4 regions of the Shigella sp. SIG3 genome follow, and region 2 is predicted to be linked to each of the others. Evidence: predicted binding sites of a transcription regulator. Region 2 holds the regulator's gene; each other region holds the start of a gene.
What was found. Region 2 encodes PurR, which represses purine synthesis genes. Its sites were predicted from a motif close to CANGCAAACGTTTGCNTG; they were not measured.

Region 1 (4,861 bases), on a different contig from region 2:
CGCGAGGCAATTGTCACCCGCAGCCCGCTGATGCTGCGTTTGCTGGAACAGGCGCGGCTGGTGGCGCAATCAGACGTCAGCGTTTTGATTAACGGTCAGAGCGGCACCGGGAAAGAGATTTTCGCCCAGGCTATCCACAACGCCAGCCCGCGCAACAGCAAACCATTTATTGCTATTAACTGTGGCGCATTGCCCGAGCAATTGCTGGAGTCGGAGCTGTTTGGTCATGCGCGTGGCGCGTTTACTGGCGCTGTCAGCAATCGCGAAGGTTTATTCCAGGCGGCGGAAGGCGGAACGCTATTTCTCGATGAAATTGGCGATATGCCTGCGCCGTTACAGGTCAAACTGCTGCGCGTGTTGCAGGAGCGTAAAGTGCGCCCGCTGGGCAGTAACCGCGATATTGATATCAATGTGCGGATTATTTCTGCCACTCACCGTGATCTGTCAAAAGCGATGGCGCGCGGGGAATTCCGCGAAGATCTCTATTACCGCCTCAACGTTGTCAGCCTGAAAATTCCGGCACTGGCGGAGCGCACAGAAGACATTCCGCTACTGGCAAATCACCTGTTGCGCCAGGCGGCAGAGCGACATAAACCGTTTGTCCGCGCGTTCTCTACCGATGCGATGAAACGCCTGATGACCGCGAGCTGGCCGGGTAATGTGCGCCAGTTGGTCAACGTGATTGAACAGTGCGTGGCGCTGACCTCATCTCCGGTGATTAGTGATGCGCTGGTGGAGCAGGCGCTGGAGGGTGAAAATACGGCGCTGCCAACCTTTGTTGAGGCACGTAATCATTTTGAACTCAACTATTTGCGTAAGCTGCTGCAAATCACCAAAGGCAACGTCACCCACGCGGCGAGAATGGCGGGGCGCAACCGGACAGAATTTTATAAACTGCTTTCCCGACACGAGCTGGATGCAAACGATTTCAAGGAATGAATTGGCGTTATGTGTTACGTTTAGCAGATCAAAAGACAGACAACCTTTTCAAGGAATAGCATGAAAAAGATTGATGCGATTATAAAACCCTTCAAGCTGGACGATGTCCGCGAAGCACTGGCCGAAGTCGGTATTACCGGCATGACGGTGACCGAAGTGAAAGGCTTTGGTCGCCAGAAAGGCCATACCGAGCTGTACCGCGGCGCGGAGTATATGGTGGATTTTCTGCCGAAAGTGAAAATTGAGATTGTCGTACCGGACGACATTGTCGATACCTGTGTCGATACCATTATTCGCACGGCGCAAACCGGCAAAATCGGTGACGGTAAAATCTTCGTCTTTGACGTGGCTCGGGTCATTCGCATCCGTACCGGTGAAGAGGACGACGCGGCAATTTAAACCGCGTCAAGGGTTGCCGGATGTTTCCATCCGGCAACATCAAATTACAGCACCTTATGCGGGCCAAAGCATTCGTAATGAATGTTTTCCTGCTTCACGCCCAGATCCACTAACTGTTTCGCGGTAAACTGCATGAAGCCAACCGGGCCGCAGAGATAGAACTGCATTGTCGGATCGCTGAACGCACCTTCCAGTTTGCTCAAATCCATCAGACCTTCGCTATCAAACTGACCTTTAGCGCGATCGGCTTCGCTCGGCTGACGATACCAGGTGTGCGCGGTAAAGCGCGGCAGTGACTGCCCCAGTTCCTTAACTTCATCAGCAAAGGCGTGAACTTCGCCATTTTCTGCCGCATGGAACCAGTTCACTTGTGCTGTGTGGCCTGCTTTTGCCAGCGTGTCGAGCATTGCCAGCATTGGCGTTTGACCAACACCGGTAGAGATTAACGTCACTGGTGTGTCATCTGCGACAGCCATAAAGAAATCACCTGCTGGAGCGACCAGTTTCACGACATCGCCAACATTGGCGTGATTGTGCAACCAGTTGGATACCTGCCCACCCTCTTCGCGTTTCACCGCGATACGATAGCCTTTGCCATCCGGTTTGCGAGTCAAAGAGTACTGACGAATTTCCTGATGCGGGAAACCTTCCGGCTTCAGCCAGACGCCGAGATATTGCCCCGGACGGTATTCTGCCACTGCGCCACCGTCGACCGGCTCCAGTTCGAAGCTGGTGATAAGCGCGCTGCGCGGTGTTTTAGCCACAATGCGGAAATCGCGAGTACCTTCCCAACCACCGGCTTTGCTGGCGTTTTCGTTATAGATTTCCGCCTCGCGATTGATAAATACATTAGCCAGTACACCATAGGCTTTACCCCACGCGTCCAGCACTTCCTGCCCCGGGCTGAACATTTCGTCCAGCGTTGCCAACAGGTGTTCACCGACGATGTTGTACTGTTCCGGTTTGATCTGGAAGCTGGTGTGCTTCTGCGCGATTTTTTCTACCGCTGGCAGCAGCGCAGGCAGGTTTTCAATATTACTGGCGTAGGCGGCAATAGCGTTAAACAGGGCTTCACGTTGATCGCCATTACGCTGGTTACTCATGTTAAAAATTTCTTTGAGTTCTGGGTTATGAGTAAACATACGGTCGTAGAAATGGGCGGTTAACTTTGGCCCCGTTTCCACCAGTAAAGGGATGGTGGCTTTTACTGTAGCGATGGTTTGAGCGTCAAGCATATGGTCTTCCTTTTTTGCATCTTAATTGATGTATCTCAAATGCATCTTATAAAAAATAGCCCTGCAATGTAAATGGTTCTTTGGTGTTTTTCAGAAAGAATGTGATGAAGTGAAAAATTTGCATCACAAACCTGAAAAGAAATCCGTTTCCGGTTGCAAGCTCTTTATTCTCCAAAGCCTTGCGTAGCCTTAAGGTAATCGTTTGCGTAAATTCCTTTGTCAAGACCTGTTATCGCACAATGATTCGGTTATACTGTTCGCCGTTGTCCAACAGGACCGCCTATAAAGGCCAAAAATTTTATTGTTAGCTGAGTCAGGAGATGCGGATGTTAAAGCGTGAAATGAACATTGCCGATTATGATGCCGAACTGTGGCAGGCTATGGAGCAGGAAAAAGTACGTCAGGAAGAGCACATCGAACTGATCGCCTCCGAAAACTACACCAGCCCGCGCGTAATGCAGGCGCAGGGTTCTCAGCTGACCAACAAATATGCTGAAGGTTATCCGGGCAAACGCTACTACGGTGGTTGCGAGTATGTTGATATCGTTGAACAACTGGCGATCGATCGTGCGAAAGAACTGTTCGGCGCTGACTACGCTAACGTCCAGCCGCACTCCGGCTCCCAGGCTAACTTTGCGGTCTACACCGCGCTGCTGGAACCAGGTGATACCGTTCTGGGTATGAACCTGGCGCATGGCGGTCACCTGACTCACGGTTCTCCGGTTAACTTCTCCGGTAAACTGTACAACATCGTTCCTTACGGTATCGATGCTACCGGTCATATCGATTACGCCGATCTGGAAAAACAAGCCAAAGAACACAAGCCGAAAATGATTATCGGTGGTTTCTCTGCATATTCCGGCGTGGTTGACTGGGCGAAAATGCGTGAAATCGCTGACAGCATCGGTGCTTATCTGTTCGTTGATATGGCGCACGTTGCGGGCCTGGTTGCTGCTGGCGTCTACCCGAACCCGGTTCCTCATGCTCACGTTGTTACTACCACCACTCACAAAACCCTGGCGGGTCCGCGCGGCGGCCTGATCCTGGCGAAAGGTGGTAGCGAAGAGCTGTACAAAAAACTGAACTCTGCCGTTTTCCCTGGTGGTCAGGGCGGTCCGTTGATGCACGTAATCGCCGGTAAAGCGGTTGCTCTGAAAGAAGCGATGGAGCCTGAGTTCAAAACTTACCAGCAGCAGGTCGCGAAAAACGCTAAAGCGATGGTAGAAGTGTTCCTCGAGCGCGGCTACAAAGTGGTTTCCGGCGGCACTGATAACCACCTGTTCCTGGTTGATCTGGTTGATAAAAACCTGACCGGTAAAGAAGCAGACGCCGCTCTGGGCCGTGCTAACATCACCGTCAACAAAAACAGCGTACCGAACGATCCGAAGAGCCCGTTTGTGACCTCCGGTATTCGTGTAGGTACTCCGGCGATTACCCGTCGCGGCTTTAAAGAAGCTGAAGCGAAAGAACTGGCTGGCTGGATGTGTGACGTGCTGGACAGCATCAATGATGAAGCCGTTATCGAGCGCATCAAAGGTAAAGTTCTCGACATCTGCGCACGTTACCCGGTTTACGCATAAGCGAAACGGTGATTTGCTGACAATGTGCTCGTTGTTCATGTTGGATGCGGCATGAACACCTTCTCAGGCCTACAAAATCTTGCAAATTCAATATATTGCAATCTCCGTGTAGGCCTGATAAGCGTAGCGCATCAGGCAATTTTTCGTTTATGATCATCAAGGCTTCCTTCGGGAAGCCTTTCTACGTTATCGCGCCATCAAATCTGTCGTAACTGCGCCTCAACATACAAATAGCCAATTCCCAGCACCTGTTGTGCGCGGCTTAATTGCCCGAAGCCAATTTGCGTCGCTTTCACGCTCGGTCCTTCGTCGCGGTCGAACGGGTTAAATCCTGTCTGGCGAATAATAGTATTAAGCCAGTTCTCACCAAAGGCACAACTGCGACCGTACAACCAAATCTGATTAATATTGAGGATGTTGAGGAAGTTATACAGACTCAAACCAATGGCATTGGCAGAGCGATCAACCCAGCTGGTGATCCACGGTTCTCCACTCTGCCAGGCAGCGATTAACTGCGCGGTTGTCAGTTTTTCAGGATCAAGCTGAGTATTAACCGGTTGTGATTTTAGCCATACCCGCGCCTGTTTTTTTAATGCACTTAACGAGGCGACGGTTTCCAGGCAGCCGTAACGTCCACAGTCGCAGACGACGCCATCCGGATTAACGATGGTGTGACCAATCTGTCCGCTACCATACAAACTGCCGCGA
Region 2 (4,861 bases):
GTATGCAAATTAATAATAAAGGAGAGTAGCAATGTCATTCGAATTACCTGCACTACCATATGCTAAAGATGCTCTGGCACCGCACATTTCTGCGGAAACTATCGAGTATCACTACGGCAAGCATCATCAGACTTATGTCACTAACCTGAACAACCTGATTAAAGGTACCGCGTTTGAAGGTAAATCACTGGAAGAGATTATTCGCAGCTCTGAAGGTGGCGTATTCAACAACGCAGCTCAGGTCTGGAACCATACTTTCTACTGGAACTGCCTGGCACCGAACGCCGGTGGCGAACCGACTGGAAAAGTCGCTGAAGCTATCGCCGCATCTTTTGGCAGCTTTGCCGATTTCAAAGCGCAGTTTACTGATGCAGCGATCAAAAACTTTGGTTCTGGCTGGACCTGGCTGGTGAAAAACAGCGATGGCAAACTGGCTATCGTTTCAACCTCTAACGCGGGTACTCCGCTGACCACCGATGCGACTCCGCTGCTGACCGTTGATGTCTGGGAACACGCTTATTACATCGACTATCGCAATGCACGTCCTGGCTATCTGGAGCACTTCTGGGCGCTGGTGAACTGGGAATTCGTAGCGAAAAATCTCGCTGCATAATAACTGATGGCAAATGCAGCATTGCCTGATGCGCTTCGCTTACCATGCCAACGCGGATGAGGCGTTAACAGCGCATTCGGCAAGATAAATCGCACGTTGTCAGCAACTGTAACGCAGAAGGTTATCCTTCTGCGTTTTTGTTTAATTAGCTGTTAGCAACGCAAACTGTTTCAGGTTGTTTTCTGGCTGACATAAACACCAGCAATAATGCCAGTCCCGCGACAATCGCCCCCGTCACCGGCACAAAGCTGTATCCCAGCCCAGCGGAAATTACCGCACCACCAGCAGCTGCTCCCAGCGCATTTCCAAGATTAAAGGCACCAATATTGACTGATGAAGACAGACCTGGCGCTTCACTGGCGACATGCATCACGCGCATCTGTAACGGAGGTACAACCGCAAAGGTTGCTGCGCCCCACACCACCATGCTAATAGCTGCGCCGAACTCATTGCGGGCCAGGAACGGGATTGCCAGCATAATCACCATCAGCAGCAACAAAAAGCCTTTCAACGTGCCGTTAACTGAACGATCTGCCAGTTTGCCGCCGAGATAGTTACCGATAGAGAATCCGACACCAATCAGCACCAGCATTGCCGTGACGAACACCGGTGTTGCGTGGGTAATACTTTGCAGTACCGGAGAGATATAGGTGTAGAGGGTAAACATTGCACCAGCTCCCAGTACCGTCGTCAGCAATGCAGACAGCACCTGCGGACGCATTAATACCGCCAGCTCTTTTTTCACTTCAGGTCGTGCCCCTGTACCACCTTTAGGTAATGAGAAGAACAGACTTACCATTGAAATCACTCCCAGCCCCGCCGTTGCCAGAAATGACATCCGCCAGCCGATGGTTTCACCCAACCAGGTCGCCGCCGGCACGCCACCGATATTTGCCAGGGTTAACCCCATAAACATAGTGGCAACTGCGCTGGCCTGTTTATGTTTTGGCACCACGCTTGCGGCCACGACTGAACCCAAACCAAAAAATGCTCCGTGATTCAGGCTGGTCAAAATACGTGAAAGCATCAGGGTCATATAATCCGGCGCGATGGCGGAAAGAACGTTGCCTAGCGTGAAAATTGCCATCAGGAAAATCAACGCACTGCGGCGGGCACGATGAGAAAGTAGAAGCGTCATCAGCGGCGCGCCCACCATTACGCCAACTGCATAGGCACTGATTAACATTCCGGCAGCGGGAATCGAGACATCCACACCGCGCGCAATGACGGGCAACAAGCCCATTGGCGAGAACTCCGTTGTCCCGATACCAAACGCGCCAATCGCCAGCGCCAGCAACGGATAGTTAATTTTCATGCCTTATCTCCACCTCTTCGCGTCATTACGCGATATTCATTAAAGTGGCGAAAGCATGACAGCAATCACAAAAAAATGAAAATAACAAAAAGAGAAAACACTTTTGCCATTTTGCTAACAAACAGGAAGGAGATGCGAGGGAGAACGCGCTCCCTCGAGAGGAAATCAGTGCAGCGCGGCAGTCAAACCCACGGCTACGATCAAACCGAGGACGATAATCGTTGTTACCAGTGAAAATTTAAGGTCGGTGCTCATCAAGTTTTCTCCTTTTTTATTACCACACAAAAAGTGATATTACGCATTTTTACACACTGTTATGAAAAAATCTCCCGTCATTTATAATGATAAGTGTTTTTACCACTTCCCCTTTTCGTCAAGATCGGCCAAAATTCCACGCTTACACTATTTGCGTACTGGCCATTGACCCCTTCCTGACGCTCCGTGTCGTTTTTCCGGCGTACCGCAACACTTTTGTTGTGCGTAAGGTGTGTAAAGGCAAACGTTTACCTTGCGATTTTGCAGGAGCTGAAGTTAGGGTCTGGAGTGAAATGGAATGGCAACAATAAAAGATGTAGCGAAACGAGCAAACGTTTCCACTACAACTGTGTCACACGTGATCAACAAAACACGTTTCGTCGCTGAAGAAACGCGCAACGCCGTGTGGGCAGCGATTAAAGAATTACACTACTCCCCTAGCGCGGTGGCGCGTAGCCTGAAGGTTAACCACACCAAGTCTATCGGTTTGCTGGCGACCAGCAGCGAAGCGGCCTATTTTGCCGAGATCATTGAAGCAGTTGAAAAAAATTGCTTCCAGAAAGGTTACACCCTGATTCTGGGTAATGCGTGGAACAATCTTGAGAAACAGCGGGCTTATCTGTCGATGATGGCGCAAAAACGCGTCGATGGTCTGCTGGTGATGTGTTCTGAGTACCCAGAGCCGTTGCTGGCGATGCTGGAAGAGTATCGCCATATCCCAATGGTGGTGATGGACTGGGGTGAAGCAAAAGCTGACTTCACCGATGCGGTCATTGATAACGCGTTCGAAGGCGGCTACATGGCCGGGCGTTATCTGATTGAACGCGGTCACCGCGAAATCGGCGTCATCCCCGGCCCGCTGGAACGTAACACCGGCGCAGGCCGCCTTGCCGGTTTTATGAAGGCGATGGAAGAAGCGATGATCAAGGTGCCGGAAAGCTGGATTGTGCAGGGTGACTTTGAACCTGAATCCGGTTATCGCGCCATGCAGCAAATCCTGTCGCAGCCGCATCGCCCTACTGCCGTCTTCTGTGGTGGCGATATCATGGCAATGGGCGCACTTTGTGCTGCTGATGAAATGGGCCTGCGCGTCCCGCAGGATGTTTCGCTGATCGGTTATGATAACGTGCGCAACGCGCGCTATTTTACGCCGGCGCTGACCACGATCCATCAGCCAAAAGATTCGCTGGGTGAAACAGCGTTCAACATGCTGTTGGATCGTATCGTCAACAAACGTGAAGAACCGCAGTCCATTGAAGTGCATCCGCGTTTGATTGAACGCCGCTCCGTGGCTGACGGCCCGTTCCGCGACTATCGTCGTTAATCACCCGTTGCGGGAGTCTCTTCCGGCTCCCGCAGCCACTCCTTATTCAGCGTCTCACTATCGCCGAGATACTCAAGCAGCCAGGTTAACGCAGGCGACATATCATTTTGCTGCCATGTCAGACAACATGCCGAATCCGGGAAGGGGTTTTCCAGTTCAAGTGCTACCCACTTCCCCTCATTAAGCCACGGTTTGGCGAAATGTGTTGGCACCATCCCTATGCATAATCCTGCCGAGATACAGGTTGCCGATGATTCCCAGTCAGGTACGACAAGTCTTTTTTGGTTATCCAGCAACCAGGTAATACGTTTAGGTAGCGTTCGCGAGGTGTCTTCGCGCACCAACGACGGCCAGTTGCGCAACGTATCATCGCTGAACGGGCCATCCATCAACGCCAGCGGGTGGTGACTGGCAACAACGCAACTCCAGCTTAGCATCCCCATATCCCGGAAGGCATAACGACCGCCTACCGGAATCGCGCGTGTTGCGCCAATTGCCAGTTCCACGCGCCCGTCGGAAAGCGCATCCCAGACACCGTTGAACACTTCCTGAAAGACAAGAAGTTCAACATCATCAAAATGGCGATAAAAATCAACGATCATCTGCCGTGTACGTTCTGGCCTGACAATATTATCCACTGCGATAGCTAACTGACCGCGCCAGCCGTTCGCTATCTGCTGACATTGCTGGCGGGTGATCTGCATTTTTTTGACAACAGAGCGCCCTTCTTTGAGAAACCACGCTCCAGCAGCGGTCAGCTCCACATCACGGTGCCGTCGTTCAAAGAGCGGTACCGCCAGCCACTCTTCCAGCTGACGCACGGTATAGCTGACCGCAGAAGGAACGCGATGCAGCTCCTGTGCCGCAGCGCTAAAACTACCATTACGCGCTACCGCATCAACAACTTCGAGTGAATATTCTGACCACATAGTCAGCCTGCAAAATTTTTGAAACCAGTCATCAAATATTACCGTTTCACAACACTAATTTCACTCCCTACACTTTGCGGCGGTGTTTAATTGAGAGATTTAGAGAATATACATGCAACCTGGGAAAAGATTTTTAGTCTGGCTGGCGGGTTTGAGCGTACTCGGTTTTCTGGCAACCGATATGTATCTGCCTGCTTTCGCCGCCATACAGGCCGACCTGCAAACGCCTGCGTCTGCTGTCAGTGCCAGCCTTAGTCTGTTCCTTGCCGGTTTTGCCGCAGCCCAGCTTCTGTGGGGGCCACTCTCCGACCGTTATGGTCGTAAACCGGTGTTATTAATCGGCCTGACAATTTTTGCGTTAGGTAGTCTGGGGATGCTGTGGGTAGAAAACGCCGCCACGCTGCTGGTATTGCGTTTTGTACAGG
Region 3 (4,861 bases), on a different contig from region 2:
GCGCAGAATGTTCAAAGCATCAAAATCTTTGTGCATTTCGGCAATCATGCGATCCACCAGCGCCACAAAGCTTTCGCCATTTTCATTGGCGCGTTTGATGATTTTGTCGTCGATATCGGTAATGTTGCGCACATACTTCAGTTTATAGCCGAGGAAACGCAGATAGCGCGCAACCACGTCAAAAGCAACAAAGGTACGCCCGTGACCGATATGACAGAGATCGTAAACGGTGATTCCACACACGTACATGCCGACTTCCCCGGCGTGAATAGGCTTAAATTCCTCTTTTTGGCGTGTCAGAGTATTGAAGATTTTTAGCATCGAAGATTCCGTTTAGACATGTGTGGGTAATTGAGTTGCGTATAATACCCATATTTCCCGCGCGAATCAGCATACATTGCGTGATGATCCGATCGTGCGGTTATGCTATAACACCACCCTATATATGACCCGAACTGGGTTGAAGCACCAATCAAACGGAACAGGATGCAAAAATGGTTACTTTCCACACCAATCACGGCGATATTGTCATCAAAACTTTTGACAATAAAGCACCTGAAACAGTTAAAAACTTCCTGGACTACTGCCGCGAAGGTTTTTACAACAACACCATTTTCCACCGTGTTATCAACGGCTTTATGATTCAGGGCGGCGGTTTTGAACCTGGCATGAAACAAAAAGCCACCAAAGAACCGATCAAAAACGAAGCCAACAACGGCCTGAAAAATACCCGTGGTACGCTGGCAATGGCACGTACTCAGGCTCCGCACTCTGCAACTGCACAGTTCTTCATCAACGTGGTTGATAACGACTTCCTGAACTTCTCTGGCGAAAGCCTGCAAGGTTGGGGCTACTGCGTGTTTGCTGAAGTGGTTGACGGCATGGACGTGGTAGACAAAATCAAAGGTGTTGCAACCGGTCGTAACGGTATGCACCAGGACGTGCCAAAAGAAGACGTTATCATTGAAAGCGTGACCGTTAGCGAGTAATCGTGGCGACACTCTTTATTGCAGATCTTCATCTCTGCGTGGAAGAACCGGCGATCACCGCCGGTTTTCTGCGTTTTTTAGCGGGGGAAGCCCGCAAGGCCGACGCGCTGTATATTCTTGGCGATCTGTTTGAAGCATGGATTGGCGACGACGATCCCAACCCACTCCATCGCCAGATGGCGGCAGCGATCAAAGCGGTGTCCGATTCCGGCGTTCCCTGTTATTTCATTCATGGCAACCGTGATTTTCTGCTCGGCAAACGCTTTGCCCGTGAAAGCGGCATGACATTATTGCCGGAAGAAAAGGTGCTCGAACTTTATGGTCGCCGGGTGTTGATTATGCATGGCGACACGCTGTGCACCGATGACGCGGGTTATCAGGCTTTTCGCGCCAAAGTCCACAAACCCTGGCTGCAAATGCTATTCCTCGCCCTGCCGTTGTTTGTGCGCAAACGCATTGCCGCGCGAATGCGCGCGAACAGCAAAGAAGCCAACAGCAGTAAATCGCTGGCGATCATGGACGTTAACCAAAACGCTGTGGTCAGTGCGATGGAAAAACATCAGGTGCAATGGCTAATCCACGGGCATACCCATCGCCCGGCGGTGCATGAACTTATCGCCAACCAGCAACCTGCTTTTCGCGTGGTACTGGGTGCCTGGCATACGGAAGGTTCGATGGTGAAAGTCACGGCGGATGACGTTGAGCTGATTCATTTTCCGTTTTAAAAAACCCACAACTTTGCTGATTTCACAGCCACGCAACCGTTTTCCTTGCTCTCTTTCCGTGCTATTCTCTGTGCCCTCTAAAGCCGAGAGTTGTGCACCACAGGAGTTTTAAGACGCATGTCTTCCCGCAATAATCCGGCGCGTGTCGCCATCGTGATGGGGTCCAAAAGCGACTGGGCTACCATGCAGTTCGCCGTCGAAATCTTCGAAATCCTGAATGTCCCGCACCACGTTGAAGTGGTTTCTGCTCACCGCACCCCCGATAAACTGTTCAGCTTCGCCGAAAGCGCCGAAGAGAACGGTTATCAGGTGATTATTGCGGGCGCAGGCGGCGCAGCGCACCTGCCAGGCATGATTGCCGCCAAAACGCTGGTGCCGGTGCTGGGCGTGCCAGTACAGAGCGCCGCACTGAGCGGTGTCGATAGCCTCTACTCCATCGTACAAATGCCGCGCGGCATTCCGGTGGGTACGCTGGCGATTGGTAAAGCTGGCGCGGCAAACGCGGCATTACTGGCAGCACAAATTCTCGCGACTCACGATAAAGAGCTACACCAGCGTCTGAATGGCTGGCGCAAAGCCCAGACCGACGAAGTGCTGGAAAACCCGGACCCGCGAGGTGCGGCATGAAACAGGTTTGCGTCCTCGGTAACGGGCAGTTAGGCCGTATGCTGCGTCAGGCAGGCGAACCGTTAGGCATTGCTGTCTGGCCGGTCGGGCTGGACGCTGAACCGGCGGCGGTGCCTTTTCAACAAAGCGTGATTACCGCTGAGATCGAACGCTGGCCGGAAACCGCATTAACCCGCGAGCTGGCGCGTCATCCGGCCTTTGTGAACCGCGATGTGTTCCCGATTATTGCTGACCGTCTGACTCAGAAACAGCTTTTCGATAAGCTCCACCTGCCGACCGCGCCGTGGCAGTTACTTGCCGATCGCAGCGAGTGGCCTGCGGTGTTTGATCGTTTAGGTGAACTGGCGATTGTTAAGCGTCGCACTGGTGGCTATGACGGTCGCGGTCAATGGAGTTTACGCGCCAATGAAACCGAACAGTTACCGGCAGAGTGTTACGGTGAATGTATTGTCGAGCAGGGCATTAACTTCTCTGGTGAAGTATCGCTGGTTGGCGCGCGCGGCTTTGATGGCAGCACCGTGTTTTATCCGCTGACGCATAACCTGCATCAGGACGGTATTTTGCGCACCAGCGTCGCTTTTCCGCAGGCCAACGCACAGCAGCAGGCGCAAGCCGAAGAGATGCTGTCGGCGATTATGCAGGAGCTGGGCTATGTGGGCGTGATGGCGATGGAGTGTTTTGTCACCCCGCAAGGTCTGCTGATCAACGAACTGGCTCCGCGTGTGCATAACAGCGGTCACTGGACACAAAACGGTGCCAGCATCAGCCAGTTTGAGCTGCATCTGCGGGCGATTACCGATCTGCCGTTACCGCAACCAGTAGTGAATAATCCGTCGGTGATGATCAATCTGATTGGTAGCGATGTGAATTATGACTGGCTGAAATTGCCGCTGGTGCATCTGCACTGGTACGACAAAGAAGTCCGTCCGGGGCGTAAAGTGGGGCATCTGAATTTGACCGACAGCGACACATCGCGTCTGACTGCGACGCTGGAAGCCTTAATCCCGCTGCTGCCGCCAGAGTATGCCAGCGGCGTGATTTGGGCGCAGAGTAAGTTCAGTTAAGCAGGTGCTCATTTGATTGCCGGATGCGGCGTAAACGCCTTATCCGGCTTACCGCTCCGGTACCCATTGTAGGCCTGATAAGACGCGTCAAGCGTCGCATCAGGCATGGTGCACCGATTGCCGGATGCTCTCATCACTACAGCGAAATACAGGTCCCCGCTTCGCCCGCCAGCGTCTCTTCAATTCGCGATAACGCCCCAATCCACGCGGGTTTACTACGGCTTCTGACATAACCACTCACCGCCGTTACCTTCGGCCCCATCGAACCATCGGCTTTGGCAAATGGCGCTAACTCATCCGGTGTGGCATGGCGAATGGCACGTTGCTGCGGCGTTCCCCAGTTTTCATATACCGCATCAGCATCGGTGAGGATCACCAGTCCATCGGCATTAATCTGCTCGGCGAGCAACGCAGCGGCGAGATCTTTATCAATCACCGCTTCACTCCCTGCCCCATCTTCCGTCACAGGCACACCGCCGCCGCCACTGCAAATCACCACATGCCCCTCTTTGAGCAACAACTCGATGGCTTCGCTGTCGAGAATTTTACGCGGTTGCGGAGACGCCACCACCCAGCGCAAATATTTACCATCACGTTTCATCTGCCAGCCGTAAGCCGCTTCCAGTGCCTCTTGTTCTTCTGGCTGATAAACCGGACCAATAAATTTCTCTGGCTGCAAAAACGCCGGATCATCAGGCGAAACCTCAATGCGCGTCAGCACCGTCGTAACAGGCGGCATCTGCGGCTGTGCGCTCAAGCTCTGCGCCAGCATATAGCCAATCATCCCCTGGCTTTCCGCCACCAGCACATCCAGCGGATACGGTTCTACCTCTTTCCACGCCAGATTCTGTAACGCCAGCAGCCCCACCTGCGGCCCGTTGCCGTGAACAATCGCCAGCCGATAAGAACGGGCCAGGCGTGCCAGCGCGGGTACAGCACTGGCGATATTGCGATATTGATTTTCCGCCGTCAGCGCCTCACCGCGCTGGAGTAAGGCGTTGCCCCCAAGAGCTACAACCAGTGTTTTCATGGTTTTCCTTGTAATAATTGTTGGCCAAGCCAGAACCCCAGCAGCGTATCTGCCCCTGACGTATGCCCCAGCGCCAGCAGCGAATCAATCGCAACAGCGGTACGTTTCGGGCAACTCAGAGCATGGACAAAGTGCAGGAGTGGCGAGGCGAAATATCCTTGCGCGGCATAACGTAAATAACTGACGCTCACCGCTGTGGTAACGAGTTGAAGATTGTCGGAACAGGCAAAAAACGGGCGACCGGCGCGCGCATCTAAAGCGCCATAATACCAGGCCGCCAGCAGCATTCCGCTCAACGTGTCATCATGACTTGGCGTTAATCCGGGGCCTTTACCCAGCCAGTGCCGCCAGTCGGTCTTAACGCCATTGAGCGCGGCCTGAAAACAGTGACGAAACTGGCGTAATTCAGCGGGCAGCGGATCGCTT
Region 4 (4,861 bases), on a different contig from region 2:
GGGCACCCGGAAGTGGAAGGGACGATGGGGCAGTACAGCAACCCCGAAGGGGGAATGTATCTGGTCGAATCGCCAGACGATGTGTGGAAACTGACGGTCAAAAACGAAGAGAAGCTCTCCTTTATGACCCAAACCACGCTGTCGGTGGATGATACGTCTGATGTGATCGACGCGCTGCGTAAACGCTTCCCGAAAATTGTCGGTCCGCGCAAAGATGACATCTGCTACGCCACGACTAACCGTCAGGAAGCGGTACGCGCCCTGGCAGAACAGGCGGAAGTTGTGTTGGTGGTCGGTTCGAAAAACTCCTCCAACTCCAACCGTCTGGCGGAGCTGGCCCAGCGTATGGGCAAACACGCGTTTTTGATTGACGATGCGAAAGATATCCAGGAAGAGTGGGTGAAAGAGGTTAAATGCGTCGGCGTGACTGCGGGCGCATCGGCTCCGGATATTCTGGTGCAGAATGTGGTGGCACGTTTGCAGCAGTTGGGTGGTGGTGAAGCCATTCCGCTGGAAGGCCGTGAAGAAAATATTGTTTTCGAAGTGCCGAAAGAGCTGCGTGTCGATATTCGTGAAGTCGATTAAGTCATTAGCAGCCTAAGTTATGCGAAAATGCCGGTCTTGTTACCGGCATTTTTTATGAAGAAAACATGCGTTTACCTATCTTCCTCGATACTGACCCCGGCATTGACGATGCCGTCGCCATTGCCGCCGCGATTTTTGCCCCCGAACTCGACCTGCAACTGATGACCACCGTCGCGGGTAATGTCTCGGTTGAGAAAACTACCCGCAATGCCCTGCAACTGCTGCATTTCTGGAATGCGGAGATTCCGCTCGCCCAGGGAGCCGCTGTGCCGCTGGTACGCGCACCGCGTGATGCAGCATCTGTGCACGGCGAATCGGGAATGGCTGGCTACGACTTTGTTGAGCACAACCGAAAGCCACTCGGGATACCGGCGTTTCTGGCGATTCGGGATGCCCTGATGCGTGCACCAGAGCCCGTTACCCTGGTGGCCATCGGCCCGTTAACCAATATTGCGCTGTTACTTTTACAATGCCCGGAATGTAAACCGTATATTCGTCGTCTGGTGATCATGGGCGGTTCTGCTGGTCGCGGCAACTGTACACCAAATGCCGAGTTTAATATCGCTGCCGATCCAGAAGCGGCTGCCTGTGTCTTCCGTAGCGGCATCGAAATTGTCATGTGCGGTCTGGATGTCACCAATCAGGCAATATTAACCCCTGACTATCTCGCTACTTTACCGGAGTTGAATCGCACCGGAAAAATGCTCCACGCCCTGTTTAGCCACTACCGTAGCGGCAGTATGCAAAGCGGTCTGCGAATGCACGATCTCTGCGCCATCGCCTGGCTGGTGCGCCCGGACTTATTCACCCTCAAGCCGTGTTTTGTCGCGGTAGAAACTCAAGGCGAATTTACCTCAGGCACGACGGTGGTTGATATCGACGGTTGCCTGGGCAAACCAGCCAATGTACAGGTGGCATTGGATCTGAATGTAAAAGGCTTCCAACAGTGGGTGGCTGAGGTGCTGGCTCTGGTGCCGTAACCTGTCACATGTTATCGGCATGCAGTCATTCATCGACTCATGCCTTTCACTGATATCCCTCCCTGTTTATCATTAATTTCTAATTATCAGCGTTTTTGGCTGGCGGCGTAGCGATGCGCTGGTTACTCTGAAAACGGTCTATGCAAATTAACAAAAGAGAATAGCTATGCATGATGCAAACATCCGCGTTGCCATCGCGGGAGCCGGGGGGCGTATGGGCCGCCAGTTGATTCAGGCGGCACTGGCATTAGAAGGCGTGCAGCTGGGCGCGGCGCTGGAGCGCGAAGGATCTTCTTTACTGGGCAGCGACGCCGGTGAGCTGGCTGGTGCAGGGAAAACAGGCGTTACCGTGCAAAGCAGTCTTGATGCGATAAAAGATGATTTTGATGTGTTTATCGATTTTACCCGTCCGGAAGGTACGCTGAACCATCTCGCTTTTTGTCGGCAGCATGGCAAAGGGATGGTGATCGGCACTACGGGGTTTGACGAAGCCGGTAAACAGGCAATTCGTGACGCCGCCGCCGATATTGCGATTGTCTTTGCCGCCAATTTTAGCGTTGGCGTTAACGTCATGCTTAAGCTGCTGGAGAAAGCAGCCAAAGTGATGGGTGACTACACCGATATCGAAATTATTGAAGCACATCATAGACATAAAGTTGATGCGCCGTCAGGCACCGCACTGGCAATGGGAGAGGCGATCGCCCACGCCCTTGATAAAGATCTGAAAGATTGCGCGGTCTACAGTCGTGAAGGCCATACCGGTGAACGTGTGCCTGGTACCATTGGTTTTGCCACCGTGCGTGCAGGTGACATCGTTGGCGAACATACCGCGATGTTTGCCGATATTGGCGAGCGTCTGGAGATCACCCATAAGGCGTCCAGCCGCATGACATTTGCTAACGGTGCGGTAAGATCGGCTTTGTGGTTGAGTGGTAAGGAAAGTGGTCTTTTTGATATGCGAGATGTGCTTGATCTCAATAATTTGTAACCACAAAATGTTTATTATGATGCAAAAGTAACACATTTAATTTATTAATTATAAAGGGCTTTAATTTTTAGCCCTTTTATTTTTGGTGTTATGCTTTTAAATTTTCTATAACTGCCAAAAATTACATGTTTCGTCTTCTATTTTTGTTGTTTTAATGTAAATTTTGACCATTTGGTCCACTTTTTCCTGCTCGTTTTTATTTCATGCAATCTTCTTGCTGCGCAAGCGTTTTCCAGAACAGGTTAGATGATGTTTTTGTCGCTTAATGCCTGTAAAACATGCATGAGCCACAAAATAATATAAAAAATCCTGCCATTAAGTTGACTTTTAGCGCCCATATCTCCAGAATGCCGCCGTTTGCCAGAAATTCGTCGGTAAGCAGATTTGCATTGATTTACGTCATCACTGTGAATTAATATGCAAATAAAGTGAGTGAATATTCTATGGAGGTGTTTTGATTAAGTCAGCGCTATTGGTTCTGGAAGACGGAACCCAGTTTCACGGTCGGGCCATAGGGGCAACAGGTTCGGCGGTTGGGGAAGTCGTTTTCAATACTTCAATGACCGGTTATCAAGAAATCCTCACTGATCCTTCCTATTCTCGTCAAATCGTTACTCTTACTTATCCCCATATTGGCAATGTCGGCACTAATGACGCCGATGAAGAATCTTCTCAGGTACATGCACAAGGTCTGGTGATTCGCGACCTGCCGCTGATTGCCAGCAACTTCCGTAATACCGAAGACCTCTCTTCTTACCTGAAGCGCCATAACATCGTGGCGATTGCCGATATCGATACCCGTAAGCTGACGCGTTTACTGCGCGAGAAAGGCGCACAGAATGGCTGCATTATCGCAGGCGATAACCCGGATGCGGCGCTGGCGTTAGAAAAAGCCCGCGCGTTCCCAGGTCTGAACGGCATGGATCTGGCAAAAGAAGTGACCACCGCAGAAGCCTATAGCTGGACACAAGGGAGCTGGACGTTGACCGGCGGCCTGCCAGAAGCGAAAAAAGAAGACGAGCTGCCGTTCCACGTCGTGGCTTATGATTTTGGTGCCAAGCGCAACATCCTGCGGATGCTGGTGGATAGAGGCTGTCGCCTGACCATCGTTCCGGCGCAAACTTCTGCGGAAGATGTGCTGAAAATGAATCCAGACGGCATCTTCCTCTCCAACGGTCCTGGCGACCCGGCCCCGTGCGATTACGCCATTACCGCCATCCAGAAGTTCCTCGAAACCGATATTCCGGTATTCGGCATCTGTCTCGGTCATCAGCTGCTGGCGCTGGCGAGCGGTGCGAAGACTGTCAAAATGAAATTTGGTCACCACGGCGGCAACCATCCGGTTAAAGATGTGGAGAAAAACGTGGTGATGATCACCGCCCAGAACCACGGTTTTGCGGTGGATGAAGCAACATTACCTGCAAACCTGCGTGTCACGCATAAATCCCTGTTCGACGGTACGTTACAGGGCATTCATCGTATCGATAAACCGGCGTTCAGCTTCCAGGGTCACCCTGAAGCCAGCCCTGGTCCACACGACGCCGCGCCGTTGTTCGACCACTTTATCAAGTTAATTGAGCAGTACCGTAAAACCGCTAAGTAATCAGGAGTAAAAGAGCCATGCCAAAACGTACAGATATAAAAAGTATCCTGATTCTGGGTGCGGGCCCGATTGTTATCGGTCAGGCGTGTGAGTTTGACTACTCTGGCGCGCAAGCATGTAAAGCCCTGCGCGAAGAGGGTTACCGCGTCATTCTGGTGAACTCCAACCCGGCGACCATCATGACCGACCCGGAAATGGCCGATGCGACCTACATCGAGCCGATTCACTGGGAAGTGGTACGCAAGATTATTGAAAAAGAGCGCCCGGACGCGGTGCTGCCAACCATGGGCGGTCAGACGGCGCTGAACTGCGCGCTGGAGCTGGAACGTCAGGGCGTGTTGGAAGAGTTCGGTGTCACCATGATTGGTGCCACTGCCGATGCGATTGATAAAGCAGAAGACCGCCGTCGTTTCGACGTAGCGATGAAGAAAATTGGTCTGGAAACCGCGCGTTCCGGTATCGCACACACGATGGAAGAAGCGCTGGCTGTTGCCGCTGACGTGGGCTTCCCGTGCATTATTCGCCCATCCTTTACCATGGGCGGTAGCGGCGGCGGTATCGCTTATAACCGTGAAGAGTTTGAAGAAATTTGCGCCCGCGGTCTGGATCTCTCTCCGACCAAAGAGTTGCTGATTGATGAGTCGCTGATCGGCTGGAAAGAGTACGAGATGGAAGTGGTGCGTGATAAAAACGACAACTGCATCA

Region 1: a site for PurR is predicted at 2,765-2,782, ahead of glyA (serine hydroxymethyltransferase). Genes of this name have one in related genera too.
Region 3: a site for PurR is predicted at 1,744-1,761, ahead of purE (5-(carboxyamino)imidazole ribonucleotide mutase). Genes of this name have one in related genera too.
Region 4: a site for PurR is predicted at 2,772-2,789, ahead of carA (glutamine-hydrolyzing carbamoyl-phosphate synthase small subunit). Genes of this name have one in related genera too.

Annotation. Positions count from the first base shown of each region.
Region 1 covers NZ_JBQZXE010000060.1:13,784-18,644, forward strand. Annotated here, with positions in the region: gene glrR (two-component system response regulator GlrR) at 1-939, shown strand, start outside; gene glnB (nitrogen regulatory protein P-II) at 1,000-1,338, shown strand; gene hmpA (NO-inducible flavohemoprotein) at 1,383-2,573, opposite strand; gene glyA (serine hydroxymethyltransferase) at 2,900-4,153, shown strand; gene ACUU1I_RS12280 (ROK family protein) at 4,351-4,861, opposite strand, start outside.
Region 2 covers NZ_JBQZXE010000099.1:7,404-12,264, reverse strand. Annotated here, with positions in the region: gene sodB (superoxide dismutase [Fe]) at 32-613, shown strand; gene ACUU1I_RS15660 (MFS transporter) at 759-1,928, opposite strand; gene cydH (cytochrome bd-I accessory subunit CydH) at 2,094-2,183, opposite strand; gene purR (HTH-type transcriptional repressor PurR) at 2,482-3,507, shown strand; gene punR (DNA-binding transcriptional activator PunR) at 3,504-4,436, opposite strand; gene punC (purine nucleoside transporter PunC) at 4,549-4,861, shown strand, end outside.
Region 3 covers NZ_JBQZXE010000102.1:3,848-8,708, reverse strand. Annotated here, with positions in the region: gene cysS (cysteine--tRNA ligase) at 1-321, opposite strand, end outside; gene ppiB (peptidylprolyl isomerase B) at 495-989, shown strand; gene lpxH (UDP-2,3-diacylglucosamine diphosphatase) at 992-1,714, shown strand; gene purE (5-(carboxyamino)imidazole ribonucleotide mutase) at 1,832-2,341, shown strand; gene purK (5-(carboxyamino)imidazole ribonucleotide synthase) at 2,338-3,405, shown strand; gene ACUU1I_RS15850 (carbamate kinase) at 3,542-4,435, opposite strand; partial or broken gene ACUU1I_RS15845 (DUF2877 domain-containing protein) at 4,432-4,861, opposite strand, start outside.
Region 4 covers NZ_JBQZXE010000012.1:45,598-50,458, reverse strand. Annotated here, with positions in the region: gene ispH (4-hydroxy-3-methylbut-2-enyl diphosphate reductase) at 1-585, shown strand, start outside; gene rihC (ribonucleoside hydrolase RihC) at 651-1,565, shown strand; gene dapB (4-hydroxy-tetrahydrodipicolinate reductase) at 1,732-2,553, shown strand; gene carA (glutamine-hydrolyzing carbamoyl-phosphate synthase small subunit) at 3,008-4,156, shown strand; gene carB (carbamoyl-phosphate synthase large subunit) at 4,174-4,861, shown strand, end outside.